4 regions of the Bradyrhizobium paxllaeri genome follow, and region 4 is predicted to be linked to each of the others. Evidence: predicted binding sites of a transcription regulator. Region 4 holds the regulator's gene; each other region holds the start of a gene.

Region 1 (3,929 bases), 3.3 Mb from region 4:
AAAACCGTCCGCAAGCTGCGGATCCAGCAAACGGTGGGTGTAATCGAAAGTGGGCCCGAGAATCTGCCCGCCCGGAATATCCTTGAACGTCGAGGAAATCCGGCGACGCACTTGCATCGCGCCGGTATCGACCGGCTCCGTCGCACCGAACCGCGGCAGCGTGGCGCGGAACGCGCGCACCAGGAAGATCGCCTCGATCAGGTCGCCCCGCGCCTGCTTGATGGCCAGCGCCGCCAGTTCGCGGTCGTACAGCGACCCTTCCGTCATGACGCGGTCGACGCCGAGCGAAAGCTGCTCGGAGATCTGGGCCAGCGACAGTTCGGGAACATCGCGATCGCCGCGCCGCTCATGCGCCAGCAGGCGATGGGCGTTCTCGATGGCGCGCTCGCCTCCCTTGACGGCAACATACATCGTCAGCCTCCCCTCACCAGCCGCGTCGTGCGCGGTATCGCAACAATGGCATCGTCATGGACCAGCACGACATCGATGCCGCGCGGAAACAGCGTGGCGTTCACGGCCAGCCGCTCGAACAGATCCTGCGGCTCGATTGAAGCGCGCAGCGTCGCCGCTCCATCGATGCCGGGGCCGCGCAACTCCACCACAGGGCCATCGGTCAGGCTTTCGACCTGAAGGATCAGCGTCGTCGAACGATCCGGATATTCATTGCTACCGAACGCAAAGCGATCGAGCGGCGGCAGGTTTACGGGGTCGCCCACCAATGCGAAACCGGCGATCGATGAATCCGCAACGATCGGCGCGCTCGTATGAAACTTGAGCCATCTGGCGACATCAGCCGTCGCCGACATCCAGCTATCGAGCCACACAGGCGTATCGTGATCAAACAGCGTCAGCGCTATGGCGGCCGTGCCGCGCATCATCGCATCAGGCGTACCGGCCACCGACGCAATGCGCTGAATGCTGCCGGGACGCGCCATGGCGTCCATCACGGAGCGGAAGGTCGATTGCGCCGACAACACCTTGTCGGCAAATCCTGCGGGCAATTCGGCAACGGTCGTCATGTCAGCCCTCACCCCGCACCAGCGTGTAGAAATCGACCCGCGTGGCCGCCGCTTCCGCGGCCTTGCGGTTGCGTTTTTCGATCACTGCCTCGCGCAGCGGCGCAATCACCTCGGCTTCAACCGCGACCGCGAACTCGTCCGACTGCACCATGGCATCACACAGCGCGATCAGCTTCGCCTTGTGACGATCGCGGCCGAGCGTGTAGCCAAAACCGACTTCTCCGGTCGAAAGCCGCACTGCCGCGCGAGAAACCGTGGCCTCCCCGAGATTAAAGGGCGCACCATCGCCACCGATCCGGCCGCGCACCATGACCAGGCCGTTCTCTGATACGCGCAGGTCTTCATGCGCCGGCAACGCAATCGCCTCGAGATGACAGGCAATGTCGACGACATCGGAGTGCGCCAGCACCGCCATTGCAGCCTTGCGTTGCGCCTGTCCACTGTCTTCGTCTGCCAGACTTTCGTCGCCCGCCATCATATCGACCTTGCCTGAATCAAGTTGTCTATGATACTAGACAACTTGATAACGAAGCGCCATGACAGTTTCGTGACTATGAGGTAATTTTTCTCCGATGCCCGGTTTCGTTCCATGAGCATCCAGGACACGCCCTCTGGCGTCGCGCTGTGGCGGCAGGTCGCCGACGGCATCGAGCGCGGCATTGCCGATGGCCGCTTTGCCGCGGGCGAAAAGCTGCCGGGCGAGATGGAGATCGCCGAAACCTATCGCGTCAACCGCCACACCGTACGCCGCGCGCTCGCGACGCTGGCCGAACGCGGCCTGGTGCGCGCCGAGCGCGGCAGCGGTACCTATGTCGAGACGGGACGCATCGCCTATCCCCTGCGCTCCCGAACGCGCTTTTCCGAAATCGTCGGCGCCGGCGGCCGAGAGCCGCGCGGCCAGTTTATCGACGTGTCAGAGGAAGAAGCCACGCGCGAGCTGGCGCGAGAGCTCGGACTAAAGACCGGTGCGCCGCTGGTCCGAATCGAATCGGTGCGGCTCGCCGACCGCGTACCGATCTGCGTCAGCACCACCTGGCTTTCGGCCGAGCGCTTCCCCGATGCCGGGAAGGTGTTCGCCAATGTCCGTTCGATGACCAAGCTGGTTGCGCATTACGGCATCCGGGACTTTCGCCGCTCGTCCACCCGGATCACCGCTAGTATCGTCGACGCAACCGACGCGGCGCGGCTGGATCTCGCGCTCGGCCGTCCCGTGCTCGTGGTGGACAGCACCGACGTCGATACCGCAGGCCAGCCGGTCACGACCAAGCGCTCGCGCTTCGCGGCCGAGCGCGTCGAGTTCGTGATCGAGAGTGGCTAGTCTAGCAGCGAGACATCATGAGATTGCTCGCTTGCCGATGATCGCGAAACGGAGCTTGCCGGACATCCAGTCGATTGCCGATACCGTTATCAGGATAAGCAAAATCAGAAACGATACCTTTTGCCATTCCAGCACCCGGATTTGCTCGGCAAGTTGAAGTCCAATTCCGCCTGCCCCGACGATTCCGATAATCGTCGCCGACCGCGTATTCGACTCGAAGTAGTAGAGCACCTGACTTAACAAGATCGGAAAGACCTGCGGCAGCAATCCGAACCGGACGCTATGGAGATGGTTGCCGCCCAATGATCGAACCCCCTCAGCGGGGTTCTTGTCGGCCGCCTCGATCGCTTCCGAGAATAACTTCCCAAAAGTCCCAAAATCGCTGCAGATGACTGCCAAGATAACTGCGAACGGGCCCAACCCCACGACGCCAACCCAGATGAGGGCCCAGATCAAGGTATCGACGCCACGAATGGTATCGAGGCTGCGGCGTGTCAAAAGGTGGACGATCCAGTTTGCAACCACATTGCGCGCCGCCAGCAGGGATACCGGCAACGCGAGCAGTGCCCCGCCCAGCGTGCCGAGAAACGCGATCGAAACCGTCTCTCCGAGAGCATGCAGATATTTCAATACTTCCGCCCAGGAACCAGGATTAGGCGGCAACATGAGCCGAACGAATTCACCCAGCTTGACCATTCCCTCGGAGAGCCGGTGAAAGGGAATGTCGAGCTGAACGATCCCGAACAGAAAAAGCGCAACCGCCCCGCCGACGCCTATTGCGATTTTTCCCCGATGCCACCAATCCGGCCGGAAAACGTCCGGGTGACGTTCGACGATGCCAGCCCGGTTTTCAAAACTGAAAGAATTCATGCAGCGGAACCCTCCAGCCCGAGGAGGCCGTGGCGCACGCGCTCCGTGATAAGGTCGATCAACATGACGGTGACGATAATGAGCAAAAGGATGGCACTGACATCGGTGTAATAGAACTTGCGAACGGCCTCGATCAAATCCTGGCCGATCCCGCCGGCGCCGACAAAGCCCATCACGGCCGCGCCGCGGACGTTAATCTCGAATCTCAGCAGGGCATAGCTTACGAAGTTCGAGAGAACCTGAGGCACCGCGCCAAACCGAACAATCTGAAGCCAGCTGCCTCCGCTTGCCGCCACCCCCTCGATCGGTTTGCTATCGATATTCTCGACAACCTCGGCGAACTGCTTGCCCAGCGCACCGGTGGTATGGATTGCGATGGCGAGAACGCCCGGCAGTGGCCCCAGACCAAATGCCAGCACAAAAATCAGGGCAAAGACGATCTCCGGCACGGTCCTGCAAAATTCGAGAACGCGTCGCGTGACAAAAACGGTCGTACGGGACTTCACGAGATTGGCCGATGCGAAGAAACAGAGAGCGAATCCGCATATCGCTCCCGTGAGCGTTCCCATATACGCGATCAGCAACGTGTCTCCGAGAAGTCGCGTCCAGCGAGGCAGTCCCCAAAGCCACTCGGTGAGATCAACCCACGCAGTCGAGAGCGAAAACTTAGGAGCGATGCTGGCAAAATAGGCCGGGAAGCGCCAGAAATTCTCGACGAAATT
Region 2 (3,929 bases), 400 kb from region 4:
ATGAAGAAGTTCGTCACGGCGACGATCTTCAAGAAGCGCTACGCCGACGTGTTCAAGGGCGACACCAACTGGCGCAAGATCAAGACCACCGACAGCGAGACCTATCGCTGGAACATGTCGTCGACCTATGTGCAGAACCCGCCCTATTTCGAGGGCATGAAGAAGCAGCCCGATCCCGTCGCCGACGTGGTCGATGCGCGGATTCTGGCGATGTTCGGCGACAAGATCACCACCGACCACATCTCGCCGGCCGGCTCGATCAAGCTGACCTCGCCCGCCGGCAAATTCCTCAGTGAGCACCAGGTGCGTCCGGCCGACTTCAACCAGTATGGCACGCGGCGCGGCAATCACGAGATCATGATGCGCGGCACCTTCGCCAACATCCGCATCAAGAACTTCATGCTGAAGGGCGCCGACGGCAATATTCCGGAAGGCGGACTAACCAAGCACTGGCCTGACGGCGAGCAGATGTCGATCTACGACGCGGCGATGAAGTACCAGCAGGAGAACGTGCCGCTGGTGGTGTTCGCCGGCGCCGAGTACGGCAACGGCTCCTCGCGCGACTGGGCCGCGAAGGGCACCCGCCTGCTCGGCGTTCGCGCCGTGATCTGCCAGAGCTTCGAGCGCATCCATCGCTCCAACCTGGTTGGCATGGGTGTGTTGCCGCTCACCTTCGAGGACGGCACGTCATGGACATCGCTTGGTCTGAAGGGCGACGAGACGGTGACGATTCGGGGTCTGCAGGGTGACCTGAAGCCGCGTCAGACCTTGACGGCCGAGATCGTTTCCGGCGACGGTTCGCTGCAGCGCGTGCCGCTGCTGTGCCGCATCGATACCCTCGACGAGCTCGAGTACTATCGAAACGGCGGCATTCTGCATTATGTGCTGCGCAAACTCGCGGCTTAGAGTTCTCTTTCTGACGCGTTTTCTTCACGCGAACCGGTAACCACTTCGCTTGAAAACGCTTTGAAACGCGGATTTGTGATCAGTGCCTCACTTCGAAGTGAGTGGCGACAAGAAAGAAGGCGGCCTATGAAAAGGCCGCTTTCGCGCGTCTGGGGCACGCATTCAGGAGCTCACACCATGCCCCGTACAAATACGGATCGAAAACCCTACAGCCGGTTCGCAGCATGTCAGCGATGATGGCCTACAACTGCATATCGCGATGGTCCGGCGCGCTCGGCGTCTGCGCGATCGTCGCGGTCATCCGCCCGGCTCACGCCGATCCGCGCGCCGTCGTTGAACTGTTCACCTCGCAGGGCTGTTCGTCGTGTCCGCCGGCCGACCAGATCGTCGGCGAACTGGCCAAGGATCCGTCGGTGATCGCGCTGAGCATGCCGGTCGACTACTGGGATTATCTCGGCTGGAAGGACACGCTGGCGGACTCGCGTTTCAGCGCGCGTCAGAAAGCCTATTCGCATGTCCGCGGCGATAGGAATCTCTACACGCCGCAGATGATCGTCAACGGCTCCGCGCAGGTGATCGGCAGCGATCGCGCCGCCATCGATGGCGCCATCAAGACGACCAGCAAGACCGAAGGCGTGATGTCACTGCCGGTGACGATGACGTTGTCGGGCAAGCTGCTCAACGTCTCGGTCGATGCGAGCAAGGTGTCGACGCCGGGCCGTGGCGAAATCTGGATCTGCTCGGTCTCGAAGGCGGTGCCGATTTCGATCGGGCGCGGCGAAAACCGCGGTCAGCAGATCACCTATTACAACGTGGTCCGTAATCTGGTGAAGGTCGGCGACTGGAACGGCAGTTCGGGAAGCTGGACTGTGCCGCTGGAAAATATTTCCCGCGACGGCGTCGATGGTGCGGTCGTCTATGTCCAGGACGGCAGTCGCGACAAGCCGGGCGCGATGCTCGGCGCCGCCTACACCGCGCTACGCTGACAAGCTGATTCTACTGTCGGTCCGAAACGCGCTACGTCAGGTGCAGGGCTAGCGATGTGCGCTCGCATGTCGGGCGGAATCCATCCGCCTGATCGCGGCTATTTGATTCTCTGATATGTCGATGCAGATCAGGGCTCGCGTTGCACGCGCGCAATGACGGCTGACTTTTGTCGAAGCGGTCACTACAAACGAAAAAGGACCAACTTTCGTTGGCCCAGTATCGGGATCAACTCCCTTCTGCGAACAGGCCCGATCCCGACGGCCCCGGGGGGCTGGGGGCTGAGGAATCCGGAACCGAAAGGACCGGGCCAACGCAGGATTGTTTTTTCGCAATCCAGCGGGGCAGGCGGTTGGCGGAAGTAGGGCAGCAATAAGATTCCGCTAACGATCCCGTGAATCCCCGGGGATCGATATTTCGCCATTTCGGCGGTTCCATGCGGTTTTCCTCGCATTTCCAGCCCCCTTGCGGCATTCCGCGGTTAGCGCGATCATGTAGGCTGGATGACAGGAGGCGCTCCATGAACCCGATATCGGAGGACACCGATCCAAGCGCGAACCGCGCAGTGGCGCGTCCCGCCACTGCAGTTCCCCCGCCGAATCGGGTCACTTTCAATCGTCTCGAACTCAACCGTATCCTCAATTTGTATGGCCGCATGGTCGCCGACGGCGAATGGCGCGACTATGCCATCGACTTCATGAAAGACCGCGCGGTGTTTTCGGTGTTCCGCCGCGCTTCCGAAGTCCCGCTTTACCGTATCGAGAAGGACCCGCGGCTCGCGCGCAAGCAGGGCATGTACAGCGTGATCTCGGCGACCGGGCTGATCCTGCGCCGCGGCCACGAGCTCGAACGCGTGCTGCTGGTGATCGACCGCAAGCTGGCGGTGGTTTGACGGAGTTGCCGTAGGGGGGCAAAGGCGCACTTGCGCCGTGCCCACCATCTTTCCCCGAAATGCCGCGCTGATGGTGGGCACGCGGAGCCTGTCATCGGGCGCGCATTCGCGCGACCCGTTGGCTTTGCCCACCCTACGGCTACGAAGCCGTCTCAATCCTTCGGCACCGTCGTGCCGCCTTCACCGAGCGCGAGCTGCATCATCACCGTGTCGAGCCAGCGGCCGAATTTGAGGCCGACATTGGCGTGCGTCCCGATCATCTGGAAACCGCATTTGGTGTGAAGGCCGATCGAGCCGGCATTGGCGGAATCGCCGATCACGGCGATCATCTGCCGGAAACCGCGCGCCTCGCATTCCGGGATCAGCCGCTGCATCAATTGCAGGCCGATGCCGCGCCGGTGCGTCGAAGGCTTCAGGTAGACCGAGTTCTCCACCGTGAAGCGATAGGCCGGCCGCGGCCGATAGGGGCCGGCATAGGCGTAGCCGATCACTTCGCCTTCGACCGCGGCGGCAAAATAGGGAAAGCCGTCATCCATCAGCACTTTGAACCGCCGGGTCATTTCGGCGAGGTCGGGTGGAATCAGCTCGAACGTGGCGGTGCCGTAGCGCACTGCTTGTTCGTAGATTTCTGTGATGGCAGGGAGGTCGGCCTCGGTGGCGGGCCGGATTTCAGGAGCGGGCAATTCAGAAGCGGGCATGGCAATAAGATACCAGCAGGCAAGTGTGGATCAACGCTCTTTCCGTCATGGCCCGGGTGAGGCCCGGGCATGACGAGCACTGATCAAAAGAAAAGCCCCGGCCGCGAGGCCGGGGCTTCAACTTGTGAACCTGGTCGGCAGCGGCTAGTCGCGCTGGCCGAGGAGCTGCAGCAGCAGCGTGAACAGGTTGATGAAGTTCAGATAGAGCGACAGCGCACCCGAGATCGCCGCCTTCTCCGCAATCTCGCCGCCTTCAGCGGCGTAGCCGTAGATGTAGTCGTTCTTCAGCCGCTGGGTATCCCAAGCGGTGAGGCCCGCGAACACCAGCACGCCGACCACCGAGACGATGAACTGCAGCATCGAACTCGCCAGGAACAGGTTGACCAGGCTCGCGATGACGACGCCGATCAGGCCCATGAACAGGAACGACCCCATGCCGCTCATGTCAC
Region 3 (3,929 bases), 3.9 Mb from region 4:
CCGGCCTATCTGTTCGAGGTCAAGAAGCCTGCGGAATCCAAGGGGCCGTGGGACTATTACAAGCTGATCGGCACCACCCCGGGCGAACAGGCCTTCCGGCCGCTTTCGGAAAGCGCCTGTCCGCTGGTGAAGAAGTAACAACAACGGCCCGTCGGCATCGCGGCGGCGGGCCACTTTTCGCTTAACAACGAGATCGAGTGCCAAACCGATGCAAGCTCTCTACGCCCAGCTCCTGGTGGGACTGATCAACGGATCGTTCTACGCGCTGCTCAGTCTCGGGCTGGCCGTGATCTTCGGCATGCTCAACATCATCAACTTCGCCCACGGCGCGCTCTACATGATGGGCGCGTTCACGGCGTATTTTCTGCTGCATCTCACGGGAATGGGATACTGGTGGGCGCTGATCATCGCGCCGATCGCCGTCGGCATTTTCGGCATGATCCTGGAACGGACCATGCTGCAATGGCTGACCGGGCTCGATCATCTCTACGGCCTGTTGCTGACCTTCGGCATCGCGCTGATCGTGCAGGGCGTGTTCCAGAACTATTTCGGCTCGTCGGGTCTGCCTTACGCCATCCCGGACTATCCGCAGATCGGCGATTGCTCGCCGAACGCCCCGCAGGACGCAATCTGCAGGCGCGGCCTGCAGGGTGGCATCAATCTCGGCTTCATGTTCCTGCCGGTCTACCGCGGCTGGGTGGTGATCTTCTCGCTGGTGGTCTGCTTGGCGACCTGGTTCCTGATCGAGAAGACGCGGCTCGGCGCTTACCTGCGCGCCGCGACCGAAAATCCGACCCTGGTCCGCGCCTTCGGCATCAATGTGCCGCGCATGATCACGCTGACCTACGGCCTCGGCGTCGGGCTTGCCGCGCTCGCCGGCGTGCTGTCGGCGCCGATCAATCAGGTCCGCCCGCTGATGGGCGCGGACCTGATCATCGTCGTGTTCGCGGTGGTGGTGATCGGCGGCATGGGATCGATCATGGGATCGATCATCACCGGCTTCGCGCTCGGCGTGATCGAGGGGCTTACGAAGTATTTTTATCCCGAGGCTTCCAACACCGTGGTGTTCGTCCTGATGGTGCTGGTGTTGCTGGTGAAGCCAACGGGACTGACGGGACGGGCGGCCTGACATGAGCGCATTGACTGACGACACACTGCCGGTAACCCCGCGCGCGATACGCGACGAGATGATCGTGTTCGCCTTGATGGCGGTGCTGCTGGGACTCGTACCCCTGACGGGCATCTATCCGTTCTTCGTGATGCAAGCGCTGTGTTTTGCGCTGCTTGCCTGCGCCTTCAACCTCTTGATCGGCTATGGCGGCCTGTTGTCGTTCGGCCACGCCATGTTCCTGGGCACTGCAGGCTACTGCTCGGCGCATGCGCTCAAGGTCTGGGGTGTAACGCCGGAGGTCGGAATTCTGGTCGGCGTCGCCGGCGCTGCGGCGCTCTCCGTCGTCACCGGCTTCATCTCGATTCGCCGGCAGGGCATCTATTTTTCGATGATCACGCTGGCGCTCTCGCAGCTCCTGTATTTCATCTATCTGCAGGCGCCGTTCACCCATGGTGAGGACGGCATCCAGGGCATTCCGCAAGGCTATCTGTTCGGAGTATTCAATCTTTCGCAGCCGACGGTGCTTTATTACGTCGTATTGGCGGGCTTCCTTGCCGGCTTCCTGCTGATCTTCCGCACCATCAACTCGCCGTTCGGCGAGGTCTTGAAGGCGATCCGCGAGAACGAGCAGCGGGCGATTTCGCTGGGCTATAAGACCGACCAGTACAAGCTGCTCGCCTTCATTCTGTCCGGTACGCTTGCGGGCTTTGCCGGCTCGCTGAAGGTGTTCGTGGCGCAGAACGCCTCGCTCACCGACGTGCACTGGACGATGTCGGGTGAAATCGTGCTGATGACGCTGGTCGGCGGCCTCGGAACCATCTTCGGCCCGGTCGTCGGCGCCTTCGTGATCATCGCCATGCAGCAATATCTGGCCGGGTTCGGCCAGTGGGTGACGGTGATCCAGGGGGTCATCTTCGTGGCCTGCGTGCTGACGTTCCGCCGGGGTATCATCGGCGAAATCGCTCATTTTTTCCGCCGATCCCTGTAAAACGGCCGGTTTTGGCGCCGTTTTCGGCTTCACAAAGCGGTGGATGACCCGGTTCCCGGGTCCCGCCGTGGCGCGTTTTCCCTGCGAATGGTCTATGACAGCTTCGTGACGGGCCGCTCCCCGCGGCCGTTCTGAACGACGGACAATACCCATGCTGCGCTGGTTTCGTGCCTTTTTGCCCAAGGAGGAGCGGTTTTTTGACCTGTTTGCCCGACATGCCCAGACGGTAGTGCAGGGCGCGCTGGCGTTGCAGGACATGCTGCGCGGCGGCGAGGAGACGCCGGTATTCTGCCAGCGCGTCAACCAGTTCGAAAACGATGCCGACGGCATCACCCGCGAGGTACTGACCGCGGTTCGGCGCACCTTCATTACCCCGTTCGACCGCGGCGACATCAAGAACCTGATCACCGCAATGGACGACGCCATCGACCAGATGCAGCAGACCGCGAAGGCGGTGGTGCTGTTCGAAGTCCGGACGTTCGAACCCCCGATGCGCGAAATAGCTACGCTGCTGGTCGAATGCGCCAACCTCGTCAGCCGCGCGCTTCCCCTGATGCAGTCGATCGGCAACAACGTCGCGATGCTGACCTCCATCACCGAGGAAATCGGAAAGCTGGAGGGCCGTATCGACGATCTCCACGACATCGGGTTGAAGGAGCTGTTTCTCAAGCACCGCGACGGCAATTCGATGGACTTCGTGGTCGGTGCCGAGATCTACAAGCACCTCGAAAAAGTGTCCGACCGCTTCGATGACGTCGCCAACGAGATCAATTCGATCGTGATCGAACAGGTATAGGGCAGGGCCAATTCAGTGGACGCCACCCTTGGTCTTCCAATTCTGATCTTCCTGATCGCGGTCGCGCTGCTGTTCGATTTCCTCAATGGATTGCACGACGCCGCCAATTCGATCGCAACAATTGTATCGACCCGCGTGCTGCGCCCGCAATATGCGGTGATGTGGGCCGCTTTTTTCAATTTCATCGCTTTCCTGGTGTTCGGATTGCACGTTGCCAATACCATCGGCACCGGCATCATCGACGCCAGCGTCGTGGATGCCACCGTCATCTTCGCGGCGCTGGTCGGCGCCATCGTCTGGAACCTGATCACCTGGGCGCTCGGTATTCCGTCGTCGAGTTCGCACGCGCTGATCGGCGGACTGGTCGGCGCCGGCGTCGCCAAGGCAGGCATTTCCGCGGCAGTCTGGAGCGGCCTGTCCAAGGCGCTGCTGGCGATCGTGCTGTCGCCGTTGGTCGGGTTCCTGCTGGCACTGATGCTGGTCGCGATCGTGTCCTGGCTGTCGGTGCGCTCGACGCCGTTTGCGGTCGACCGCGCCTTCCGCATCCTGCAATTCGTCTCGGCCTCGCTCTATTCGCTCGGCCATGGCGGCAACGACGCGCAAAAAACCATGGGTATCATCGCGGTGCTGTTATATTCGCAGGGGCACCTCGGGACGGATTTCTCCGTCCCGTTCTGGGTCGTGATCTCCTGCCAGGCAGCCATGGGGCTCGGCACGCTGATGGGGGGCTGGCGGATCGTCCGCACCATGGGGCTGCGGATCACCAAGCTGACGCCGATGCAGGGCTTTTGCGCGGAAACCGGCGGCGCTGCGACCCTCTTCATGGCGACCTTTCTCGGAGTTCCCGTTTCCACGACCCATACCATCACCGGCTCCATCGTCGGCGTCGGCGCGGCGCGGCGGGTCTCGGCGGTGCGCTGGAATGTGGCAAGTTCGATCGTCTACGCCTGGGTGATCACCATCCCGGCATCCGCAAGCGTGGCTGCGCTGACCTATTGGGCGGTGCTGCTGCTACGCTGATCCGGTGACAAGCT
Region 4 (3,929 bases):
CTTCTTCAACTGCGTGGCCGACAGCGCGGCGCAGGCGCGCTCCAGCATCTGAACGGACTGATCGATCTCGGCCTCGGTCACGATCAGGGGCGCGAGGAAGCGCACCACATTGTCGCCGGCACCGACCGTCAGCAGTTTCTGGTCGCGCAGCGCATTGACCAGATCGCCCGAGGGCACCACGGCCTTGACGCCGACGAGGAGCCCCTCGCCGCGCACTTCCGAGAGCACGGCGGGATAGCGGTCGACCACGGAAGCGAGTTTCTGTTTCAACAGCAGCGACATTTTCTGCACGTGATCGAAGAAGCCGGGCTTCAGCATCACGTCGAGGACGGCGTTCGCGGCCGAAATCGCCAGCGGATTGCCGCCGAAGGTCGAGCCATGCGAGCCCGGCGTCATGCCGCTGGCCGCTTCCGCCGTCGCCAGCACCGCGCCGATCGGGAAACCGCCGCCGAGTGCTTTCGCCAGCGACATCACATCCGGCGTCACGCCGACGCGCTTGTAGGCAAAGAGATCGCCCGTGCGGCCCATGCCGGTCTGCACCTCGTCGAACGCGAGCAACAGGCCCTTCTCGTCGCAGAGCTGGCGCAAGGCCTTGAAGAAGGATTGCGGCGCCGAGCGCACGCCGCCCTCGCCCTGCACCGGCTCGATCAGGACGCCGGCGGTGTTCGGACCGATCGCCTTCTTCACGGCTTCCAGATCGCCGTGCGGCACCTGGTCGAAACCGTCCATCGGCGGACCAAAGCCTTCAAGGTATTTGGCGGAGCCGGTGGCCGCGAGCGTGCCCAGCGTGCGGCCGTGGAACGCACCCTCGAAGGTGATGAGGCGATAGCGCTCGGGATGGCCCTTGGAGAATTGATAGCGGCGGACGACCTTGATCACGCCCTCCATCGCCTCCGCGCCGGAATTGCAGAAGAACACGAAGTCAGCAAAGCTCTGCTCGCACAGCCGCGCGGCGAGCTTCTCGCCATCGGGCGACTTGAACAGGTTCGACATGTGCCAGAGCTTGGTCGCCTGCTCCTGCAGCGCCTTGATCAGATGCGGATGGCAATGACCCAGCGCATTCACCGCGACGCCCGAGGTGAAATCGAGATAGCGCTCGCCATTGGTTGCGGTCAGCCAGCAGCCCTCGCCGCTTTCGAAGCCGAGATCGACCCTGGCGAAGACGGGGAGCAGATGCGACGTGGCGCTATTGGTCATGGCAATCACAAAAGGTTTGCACTGAAGGTTTGACCGGCCGGGGACACGCAGGCAGTAGCGCGAACGCGGCAGCAGCCGGTCTGGCGAAAACGAAACGTGCCGCCTCTTAAGGGCGGCACGTGAGAGGTATTCTATGTAGGCCGGGAGCGCTGTCAACACGCCATGGAACGGCCTTTCCTGCAGTGCAAGATGCCGAAATCCGTAGGATTGCGGTGTGGTGTAAAACACGCAGTGAAAAGCCTAGATGTCGGAACATGTGGACGTTGGGGCGCGGACTCTTGCGCCCGAGTCACGCCATATTGTAGCGTTTGGGCTGTCGGGTACGACATCTCGTGCGGCAGTTCTGATCCCTAAGAGTCCATTTGTGCAGGCGTAAACGTTCGGGCGCTCTTTCCGCGCCCGGCGAGGGCTAAGGGATTCTGACCGCAGGGATTTTTGAGACGAATGACATCGCCAGCGCTGCCCTCGATTGGCCGGCGCGATGCGAAGGGAAGATTACGATGACGGTTTTAACCTGGTCCGACGATCGCGTCGAGCAGCTGAAGAAGCTCTGGGAAGCCGGATTATCGGCGAGCCAGATTGCCGCGGAACTCGGAAATGTGACGCGAAACGCCGTGATCGGCAAAGTACACCGGCTCGGCCTGTCCGGCCGCGCCAAGAGCCCCTCCTCGGCTGCTCCGCGGCAGCGCAAGGCACGCCCCGCCGCTCAGCAGATGATGCGGGTGTCGCGCCCGGTTTCGCGCGGCAACACCGCGCTGGCGCACGCTTTCGAGGTGGAGATCGAGGCCGATCCGATTGCCTTCGACAATGTGGTGCCGATGAGCCAGCGGCTCTCGCTGCTCGAATTGAACGAGGCGACCTGCCACTGGCCGGTCGGCGATCCCTCGAGCCCGGAGTTCTTCTTCTGCGGCGGCAAGGCGCTCACCGGCCTGCCCTATTGCGCGCATCACTCGCGCGTGGCGTATCAGCCGGCGGCCGATCGGCGGCGGCAGGCGCCGAAGCAGACGCGGTAAGGGGCGCGATTATCTCAACGTCGTCGTCCCTGCGAACGCAGGGACCCATAACCACAGGTGTTTGTGGTTATGCCTCGCTGGGGCTCCAGCGCATTTCAACAATCGAGATTAGTGGTTATGGGTCCCCGCGTTCGCGGGGACGACGGCTGAATGCGCCGAGATGGCAGCGAAGCCTTACGGCTCCACCTTCGCGAAGCGATCATCCAGCGCGTATCCCGCGCCGCGCACGGTGCGGATGGGATCCTGTTCCCGACCCGGATTGAGCAGCTTGCGCAGGCGGCCGATGTGGACGTCGACGGTGCGCTCGTCGATGTAGATGTCGCGGCCCCAGACGCTGTCGAGCAATTGCTCGCGGCTGAAGACGCGGCCGGGATGTTCGAGGAAAAATTCCAGCAGGCGATACTCGGTCGGGCCGAGGTCGATCTGGCGGCCGGAGCGCGCGACGCGGCGCTTCTCGCGGTCGAGCTCGATGTCGCCATAGGTGAGCACAGTAGCGAGCCGCTCCGGGCTTGCCCGCCGCAACAGGCCCTTCACCCGCGCCAAAAGTTCCGGCACCGAGAACGGCTTGACGATGTAATCGTCGGCACCGGTCGCAAGCCCGCGTACGCGCTCGCTCTCCTCGCCACGCGCGGTCAGCATGATGATCGGCAGTTGCTTGGTTTCCGGGCGGGCGCGCAGGCGGCGGCAGAGTTCGATGCCGGAGAGGCCCGGCAACATCCAGTCGAGCACGACGAGATCGGGCACGCGCTCCTTCAGCCGCGTATCGGCATCGTCGCCGCGGCCGACGGTCTCGACCTCATAGCCTTCGGCGTCGAGGTTGTAGCGCAACAGCGTGGTCAGCGCTTCCTCGTCCTCGACCACCATGATGCGTGCGCTCATTCTTGGTATCCTCAGCTATTCGGAACCGTGGAGGCAAACGTCGTCATGTCGCCCTTCGGGCGCTTGTCGAGCATCTGCTGGCCCTCGATCATGTAGAACACGGTTTCGGCGATGTTGGTGGCGTGGTCGCCGATCCGCTCGATATTCTTGGCGCAGAACATCAAATGAATGCAGAACGAGATGTTGCGCGGGTCTTCCATCATGTAGGTGAGCAGTTCGCGGAACAGCGAGGTGCAGATGGCGTCGACTTCCTCGTCGCCCTTCCACACCGCCATCGCCGCCGGCAGGTCGTGCGCCGCATAGGCGTCCAGCACCGACTTGACCTGCGACTGCACCAGATCGGTCATGTGCTCCAGGCCGCGCATCAGCTTCAGCGGCTGGAAATCGTTCTCCAGCGCCGCGACCCGCTTGCCCATGTTCTTGGCGAGATCGCCGATCCGCTCCAGATCGGTGGCGACGCGCATGGCGCCGACGATTTCGCGCAAGTCGATCGCCATCGGCTGGCGGCGGGCGATGGTCAGCACCGCGCGCTCCTCGATCAGGTGCTGCAGGCGGTCGATCTCGACATCGGTCGCGACGACGCGCTTGCCGAGTGAGACGTCCCGGCGGACCAGCGCGTCGACGGATTCGGTGATCATGCGTTCGACCATGCCGCCCATCTCGGCGACGAGGCGGGTCAGCTCCTGAAGATCGCTGTCGAACGCTTTGGCGGTGTGCTCGGAAGCCATCTGTTATCTCCTTAACCAAACCGCCCGGTGATGTAGTCCTGGGTACGTCGATCGCTAGGCGAGGTGAAAATCTTGTTGGTGTCGTCGAATTCGATCAGCTCGCCGAGATACA

What was found. Region 4 encodes PhoB, which activates phosphate uptake and scavenging genes when phosphate is short. Its sites were predicted from a motif close to TGTCATNNANCTGTCAT; they were not measured.
Region 1: a site for PhoB is predicted at 1,556-1,572, ahead of phnF (phosphonate metabolism transcriptional regulator PhnF). Genes of this name have one in related genera too.
Region 2: a site for PhoB is predicted at 2,383-2,399, ahead of LMTR21_RS38820 (DUF2794 domain-containing protein). Genes of this name have one in related genera too.
Region 3: a site for PhoB is predicted at 2,194-2,210, ahead of LMTR21_RS18185 (DUF47 domain-containing protein). Genes of this name have one in related genera too.

What each region holds. Positions count from the first base shown of each region.
Region 1 is NZ_CP042968.1:2,704,081-2,708,009, reverse strand. It holds gene LMTR21_RS12685 (carbon-phosphorus lyase complex subunit) at 1-411, opposite strand, end outside; gene phnH (phosphonate C-P lyase system protein PhnH) at 414-1,019, opposite strand; gene phnG (phosphonate C-P lyase system protein PhnG) at 1,021-1,494, opposite strand; gene phnF (phosphonate metabolism transcriptional regulator PhnF) at 1,609-2,337, shown strand; gene phnE (phosphonate ABC transporter, permease protein PhnE) at 2,353-3,207, opposite strand; gene phnE (phosphonate ABC transporter, permease protein PhnE) at 3,204-3,929, opposite strand, start outside.
Region 2 is NZ_CP042968.1:8,136,767-8,140,695, reverse strand. It holds gene acnA (aconitate hydratase AcnA) at 1-906, shown strand, start outside; gene LMTR21_RS38825 (DUF1223 domain-containing protein) at 1,131-1,892, shown strand; gene LMTR21_RS38820 (DUF2794 domain-containing protein) at 2,411-2,782, shown strand; gene LMTR21_RS38815 (GNAT family N-acetyltransferase) at 2,935-3,465, opposite strand; gene LMTR21_RS38810 (Bax inhibitor-1/YccA family protein) at 3,625-3,929, opposite strand, start outside.
Region 3 is NZ_CP042968.1:3,818,919-3,822,847, forward strand. It holds gene LMTR21_RS18170 (ABC transporter substrate-binding protein) at 1-138, shown strand, start outside; gene LMTR21_RS18175 (branched-chain amino acid ABC transporter permease) at 209-1,129, shown strand; gene LMTR21_RS18180 (branched-chain amino acid ABC transporter permease) at 1,131-2,099, shown strand; gene LMTR21_RS18185 (DUF47 domain-containing protein) at 2,251-2,895, shown strand; gene LMTR21_RS18190 (inorganic phosphate transporter) at 2,911-3,915, shown strand; gene sugE (quaternary ammonium compound efflux SMR transporter SugE) at 3,907-3,929, opposite strand, start outside.
Region 4 is NZ_CP042968.1:7,740,493-7,744,421, forward strand. It holds gene LMTR21_RS37075 (aspartate aminotransferase family protein) at 1-1,197, opposite strand, end outside; gene LMTR21_RS37080 (GcrA family cell cycle regulator) at 1,698-2,210, shown strand; gene phoB (phosphate regulon transcriptional regulator PhoB) at 2,385-3,089, opposite strand; gene phoU (phosphate signaling complex protein PhoU) at 3,101-3,817, opposite strand; gene pstB (phosphate ABC transporter ATP-binding protein PstB) at 3,829-3,929, opposite strand, start outside.